2 regions of the Lactiplantibacillus sp. B652 genome follow, and region 1 is predicted to be linked to the other one. Evidence: predicted binding sites of a transcription regulator. Region 1 holds the regulator's gene; the other holds the start of a gene.
The links. The regulator Rex, encoded in region 1, represses fermentation and respiration genes when NADH is low (regulators of the CRP and FNR family bind a similar motif). The targets are predictions, from matches to a motif close to TTGTGAANTANTTCACAA.

Region 1 (3,428 bases):
TAAAACACGACCGTCATTGACGGCAACAACCTTGCCGCTTTGGGGCTTTTCCTTAGCGTTATTGGCGATAACAATACCACCAATGGTTTGTTCTTCTTCTTCTTGTTGTTGCAAGATAACGCGATCTCCTAATGGTTTTAACACGTGAATCCCTCCATTTATTCTTTTTTAGCACTCCTGAACCTCAAGTGCTAATTACATTGTCAACTATATCATTTTAATTTGAGATTGCAAGTGATTTGTCAATTATTAGTCAAAGAATGTCAAATCGACTATAATGGGTATTATCGTGTTAATATGTGTTGTGCTTGTTATTATTTTGTATTCATGATAATTAAAATGTGCCAGTTGGTGGATTCCTGTTCGTCAGCCGATGCGCGTCCGATTCCGACCTCCGGGGCTGGCTGACAACGCTGGAACAGGGCGGACATCGATTTGAGCATTGTCAGCCAGCCCCTCCGGTCGGGAAACCGCTCGAATGACGGATGAACGCCCAGCTATCTTGGTACAATTGACCACTGGATATTAAGTGACCGGCCCTTCAGGCAAACTTTTTGATCAGTATTGATGCTGTTTTATGGCATTTTAGTACTGATCAGATTACTTGGATATGATTCACTAATTTCAACGGACACTAGTTTTGAATTTAGTCGATAAAATAGCCTTTGTTTATAATTCGAAACTTTGCTATCTCAAACGACTAAAGAAGATTCTGACAAGCTAAGTGAAGCTGTTTGTCAGGAACCTTAAAGCATTGGTAAAAAGTATTGCTATATGTTGGAGTCGGTCTGACAGTTAAAGTCAAAATGGCCCTGTACCAGGGAATCAACGACTAATCCAACAAAATGTTGGGGCCGCACATGTCTGCCTTTCGAATACCATCCCCGGCTGGAAGGTGTTTCTGACAATGCTCAGCGATGAAATTCCACTTAGCAAGCGTTGTGTGCTTGGTTAGTGGAAGACCAGTATTTAAGACGTGGTTTGTCGGCTTAAATCTGTGTCCATCGCGTTCCAGCGTTGTCAGAAATACCTTCCAGCCGGCGTAGGAAGCATCCACAACAGCAGGTTTACGCAAATTCGCACTGTTTCCAGCGGGTCTCAGCTGGCGGGCTTGAACTCAGAAAACACCATGATTTAATCATGATTCATGATAAATTAACGAACACAATGCGTGTGTTAATGAAAAAATCAAACAAACTTTCAAAAAGGACGTGAGCTGATGGTTAATCGCCGCCAATCAATCTTAATTCTGATTATTTATTTTATTGTTTATGCGCTACCAAGCGTCTTAGTGGCCGCCTTTCATCAACTGGGGTCCCAAGTCTTCTTGATTCAAACGGTCGACTACTTGGTCGGCGCACTGTTATTGCTGTGGCTAGCACGCCGAATGACAGCCAAAAACGCCGTTGAGCAGCAGCGCAGTAACTGGCTGGTCGCCATCCTATGGGGCCTGATTGGGCTCGTCCTAGTCATTGTCGGCCAAGTCCTGATTCTTAAAATAACTGCGATGTTGGGGCAATCGACGGCTTCCAACAATACGTCGACCCTACTCACCGTTGGGCAACAATACCCGGTATTTTTCTTAGCCATTATCGTGGGTGCCCCAATTATGGAAGAAATCGTCTTCCGCAAGGTCATCTTTGGCAACTTGAGTGCGGTGACCGGCAAAATCGGGGCCGCCTTGATTTCGAGCTTTCTCTTCAGCCTCGCCCACGCAGATGGTCATCTAATTCTCTACGCCTTCGTTGGATTGCTGTTCTGCTGGCTCTATCAACATACCGGCCGAATTCAGACTTCGATGACGTCTCATATTTTGATGAACGCTGCGGTCGTAGTACCGACGCTCTTGACTGCACTTCATTAGATTGCGTCGCTTATTCGTTCGTGGCATTAATTTAGACGTTCAAAAAAGCTTCTCCGAAAATTTATTTCAGAGAAGCTTTTTGGTATCATAATCTTGAGATGCATGCGCAGACTAATCTTCATCTTCGTCTGGTTCATCTTGACCGTTGTCACCCAATTGTTGACCATAATGTTCAATAAAGTAAATTAAGGTCTGTAATTCATTGGTTAAATCAACGTTTTGAACCCGCACTGTTTCTGGAACTGAGATCCGCAATGGGGTAAAGTTCATGATGCCTTTAACATTCGCATCAACTAACTCATCGGTAATCTTTTGAACAACCGTTGTTGGCACCGTTAAGATGGCAATTTCAATCTGTTGTTCGATCAATTGCTTTTTGAGTTCCGTCATTGGATAGACGGGAACCCCACTCTGGACCGTATTTGCAATGGCTTCATTAACATCAAAAGCCGCTGAGATCCGGACATTACTATTTTTATGGAAATTAAAATTCAACAGGGCGTGGCCTAAATTACCGACCCCAATCAGCGCGACGTTGGTTAGCGTGTCCTGATTTAGAATTTTTTTGAAAAATGCCAGCAGCGTTTCAACATCGTATCCATACCCGCGTTTACCGAGGGCCCCAAAATACGAAAAATCACGCCGAATCGTTGCTGAATCTACTTTAACCGCCTCGGACAATTCAGTTGACGATACCCGTTTCTTATCTGCGTCTAGTAAAATATTCAAATAGCGATAATAAATTGGTAATCGTTTTGCCGTTGCCCGTGGAATCTTTGTCTCTGCCATTCGGACGTTTCCTCCCAATCAAAAGTTTGTGAATTTGCTGACACTATTCTAGCATAACCTGTGACTTTGTGAAATAATAATTACTTATTATTCCGAATAATTGGGTCGAACCGTAACAATATGCTACAATTATCTCACGAATCAAATGTGAAAGGAGCTTAATAAAGCGTGATTTTACTACAAGTACAGCAAGTTATGCGGCGTTTTGGCGCCGATGTCTTGTTCGATAACGTACAAATGGACATCCAAGAACACGCCCGCGTTGCCTTAGTCGGCCGCAACGGTGCTGGTAAATCAACCTTACTTAAAATGATTGCCGGCGAGACCGTGCCTGACGAAGGCCAAATATCGATGCGCAAGGGTCTAACGATCGGTTACTTAGCTCAAGACCAAGGATTGGATAGTCAAAATACGATCTGGGAAGAAATGAGCAGCGTGTTTGCTGAACTACACGCCATTGAAAAGCGGATGCATGCGCTTGAAAATCAGCTCAGCGACCCCGCCATCATGAACGATGACCAGGCCTACCAACAAACCTTAAAAACTTACGACCAAGTTCAGACAGAATTTCAACAGAAAAATGGCTATGGCTACCAGGCCGAAATCCGTGGTGTCCTACACGGTTTTCAGTTCGATGCCGATGTTTATGACAAGTCGGTCACCGAACTTTCCGGTGGACAAAAAACTCAACTGGCCTTAGCAAAGCTACTACTAGAAAAGCGCGATTTACTGATTCTGGACGAACCGACCAACCACTTGGACGTTGAAACGTTGA
Region 2 (3,428 bases), on a different contig from region 1:
AGACAACGACTAAGCCGATGGTGACTGCATTGGCAAACCAAGTAAATAGTCCGAAGAAGATGCAAAGGGCGATGACGATTTCGACACAGGTCATAAACTTCTGGAAGAAGAGCGCCATTTGCATGTTTGGTACGAAGAACTTGGTGATTGATTCGAACCAGTGTGGCATTTTATCAAAGACCATCAGTGGTTCCTTACCATACATATAGGAAAGACTGAAGACACCCTTAGCCGCTGTGGCAGTCGATGAAGCCGCTTCTGAGGCCCCACTGGTTGCAGCCGCCTTAGTTGCTTCGGAAGCGCCACTAGTTGCGGCGGCTTGTAGCCAGGCAAACGGTAAACGTAACTTGTCCGTGAACCACGATTCAGAACCCTGGACTTTTGTCCAGCAATCCCACAACCACATTGCGCCGTAGAAGAACCGTAATGGCACACTCCAGAGGACGTTACCAGCACGTGAGACCCAGCCACGGAAGACGTTCCGGTTGTTGCGTGTCCGGAAGAATTCGTGCATGAAGTACTGGAATAGGTAGTAGCCAGAGAAAATCTGAACATAATACAACCAGTTGATCGCGTGCTTCAATAGAACGGCAATAAAGCCTGAAACGTTCCACTTGCCGAGGACTTGAGCCACGGCGTACTTAGAACCAATCGAGTCAACGGATGCTTGATAAGCGCCTTTGAATGGCTTGATCGTTACATCGGTCTTGTCGACGTTCTTGATGATACCTTCGACCGCTTTAGCCGCAGTTTCTTCAGCCCCTTGAACGATTTGTGGGACTGGGCGTGGTTGGCCAGGTTCTTGGTAACTCGTCGAATCACCAGCTAAGAAGATGTTATCGCTGTCCTTAGCTTGCATGAATTCGTTGGCGACCAGCCGACCACCCCGTGGATTGGTTTCGATACCGAACTTCTTGACAATACTGTTGGCCCGCACACCGGCTGTCCAGATCAACGTATAAGTCTGAATCGGATCTTTGCCCTTTAAGTTGACGTGGTCTTCGAAGACTTCCGTAATCATGGAGTTGGTCATGATATCCACACCATGCTTCTTCATGTAGGTTTCAGCCTTACCAGCTTGCGTCCGATTGAGCATGTTGATGATGGTTGGGGCGGCTTCCACTAATTGTAAGGTGATCTCTCTCGGGTCGAGCTTGTTGTCCCGTGCTAAGACGTCCCGATATTCAATCAGTTCACCAATTAGTTCGGACCCCGTGAATCCAGAACCACAGACGGTGAACGTCAACATCGCTTTGCGTTTTGCAGGGTCGAGTTCTGCCGCGCCCCGCCGAATAATTGCTGATAAATGTGACCGCAAAGCCATCGCTTGTTCGAAGGACCACAATTCAAAGCCGTGTTCCTTAACCCCTGGCGTACCGAAATCATTGGATTCACCACCAAGACTAATGAGCAGTTGGTCATATTGATAACTCCCATGCTCAGTTGTGACCGTTTGGGCATCCTTATCAATGCCGGTAACCGTATCCGTAACTAAACGGACATTTTTGCGTCGTGCGAACAACCGTTGCAAATCATATTGAATATGCTCAGGTTCCACCCGTTCCGTGGCAACTTCATGTAATTCAGTCATATACGTGAAGTATGAATGTCGGTCAATTAACGTAATCTCAACGTCCGGATTTTTCTTAAAATGCTTGGACAGTTTTTTGGTTGCGTAAACGCCAGCAAACCCCGCACCGACAACGACAATATTTTTCTTTGCCATTGCGTAACAACTCCCTTGAATAAATAGTGTAAAAAGATAATTCCACTAACAATTATAACGATAATGTAAGCGGTTGTCTATGGATTATGGGATAGAATGAATAATAAATCACATTATATGGAACCCAGAAAAAGTGGTATGATAGTTATGACCTAAAACGTTACCAAATGCGTCAATACTGGGACTAAATATCATTTATTTAATGAAATAGGATTGACTATTTGCAGGTAAAACGTTAAGATTAATGTGAATTTTCATACAAAAAAGGTTAGGAGTGGGATATCATGAAAATCAAATCAGTTATTACGGGTGCCTTGGTTGTGGCAATCTCCGCATTAGCTTTAGCAGGTTGTGGTAGCAGCTCTTCTAGTTCAAGCTCAAGTTCATCGAAGAAATCTTCTTCAAGTTCTTCAGCTAAGACAACGAAGGTTGCTAAATTAACCGCCGGCAGCAAAATGAAAGCGGGTACTTACGCGCTCGAAGAACAAAACTATTCACATGGCTACCGCACTAAGATGAGCATCACCGTCAACAATAAGGGGAAAATCACAAAGTCCAGTTATGACCAAGTGAACAAGAACGGCAAGTCCAAGGTTGACGATACTTCATATAACAAGCAAATGAAGAAGATCGCCGGTACCAACCCTAAGACTTACATGCCTAAGTTGAACAAGACGTTGACCGGCTCCGCTGCAACTGGTAACGTTGGTTCCATCGACGTTGTTACGGGTGCTACGGAATCTTCCAAGACGTTCCAAAACTACACGCAACAACTCGTTCAAGCTGCGCAAGCGGGTAACAAGTCTACCATCAAGATCGACAATGGCGCTAAGATGAAGGATGGCACTTACAAGCTGAACGAAAAGAACTACTCACATGGTTATAAAGTTACCTTTGCCATCACGGTCAAGGACAACAAGATTACTAAGTCTGAATATAACCAAGTTAATAAGAACGGCAAGTCCAAAGTTGACGATGCTGCTTACAACAAGCAGATGAAGAAGGTTGCTAAGACCAATCCTAAGACTTATCAACCAGCTTTGAACAAGTCCTTGGTCAAGAGCAGTGATCCAACTAAGGTTGACGTTGTGACGGGTGCGACTGAATCATCCAGCACCTTCATTCTTTATGCGGAACAATTACAAAATGCCGCACAAAAGGGTGACACTAACACGATCACGGTTGACAACATGATTTTCTCTGAATAAGCAAGTTAACGATTAAATTTTTGAGGCCTGAGGCGCATGCTGAGGGCCTTTTGTTTTACTTAAGCGAAATCAGACGACATAGCTGGTGAAGGCAGAACTCGTTTTGGCCTTAAAAAGGGTCGCAGCGACTGTATCAGCATCACCGGATGGCGTCAATTTTGGTATAAATGTTAGGACAATTTTTGGTATAATGACGATTGAAATTATAAACTAGGGGAAGTATTGGGCATGAAGCTAAAAAAATGGATTCAAATTGGGTTAATTGCGGTACTGATTTTACCGCTGTCTGCTTGTGGAATCACTTCCAGTAAACAAAAAAACGCTAGCAGTCGGCCGAAGCCAACCAAGGTGATCAAGACACCGATCGAAGATACCCAGTTCATGATGGGGACCGTGGTGACGCTACGGATTTATAATAAAGGGAAAGACAAGGTTTTGGACGGTGCTTTTAAGTTGCTGAAATCTGAAGCTAAAAAGATTACGGTCAATCAAAA

Region 2: pplA (extracellular electron transfer flavoprotein PplA) is a predicted target of Rex. The motif match lies at 1,971-1,988, and genes of this name have one in related genera.

The regions. Positions count from the first base shown of each region.
Region 1 covers NZ_JAMSKY010000010.1:57,182-60,609, reverse strand. Annotated here, with positions in the region: gene groES (co-chaperone GroES) at 1-144, opposite strand, end outside; gene MZO40_RS12375 (CPBP family intramembrane glutamic endopeptidase) at 1,220-1,864, shown strand; gene MZO40_RS12370 (redox-sensing transcriptional repressor Rex) at 1,976-2,653, opposite strand; gene MZO40_RS12365 (ABC-F family ATP-binding cassette domain-containing protein) at 2,822-3,428, shown strand, end outside.
Region 2 covers NZ_JAMSKY010000009.1:20,409-23,836, reverse strand. Annotated here, with positions in the region: gene MZO40_RS11325 (FAD-dependent oxidoreductase) at 1-1,726, opposite strand, end outside; gene pplA (extracellular electron transfer flavoprotein PplA) at 2,011-2,934, shown strand; gene MZO40_RS11315 (FAD:protein FMN transferase) at 3,163-3,428, shown strand, end outside.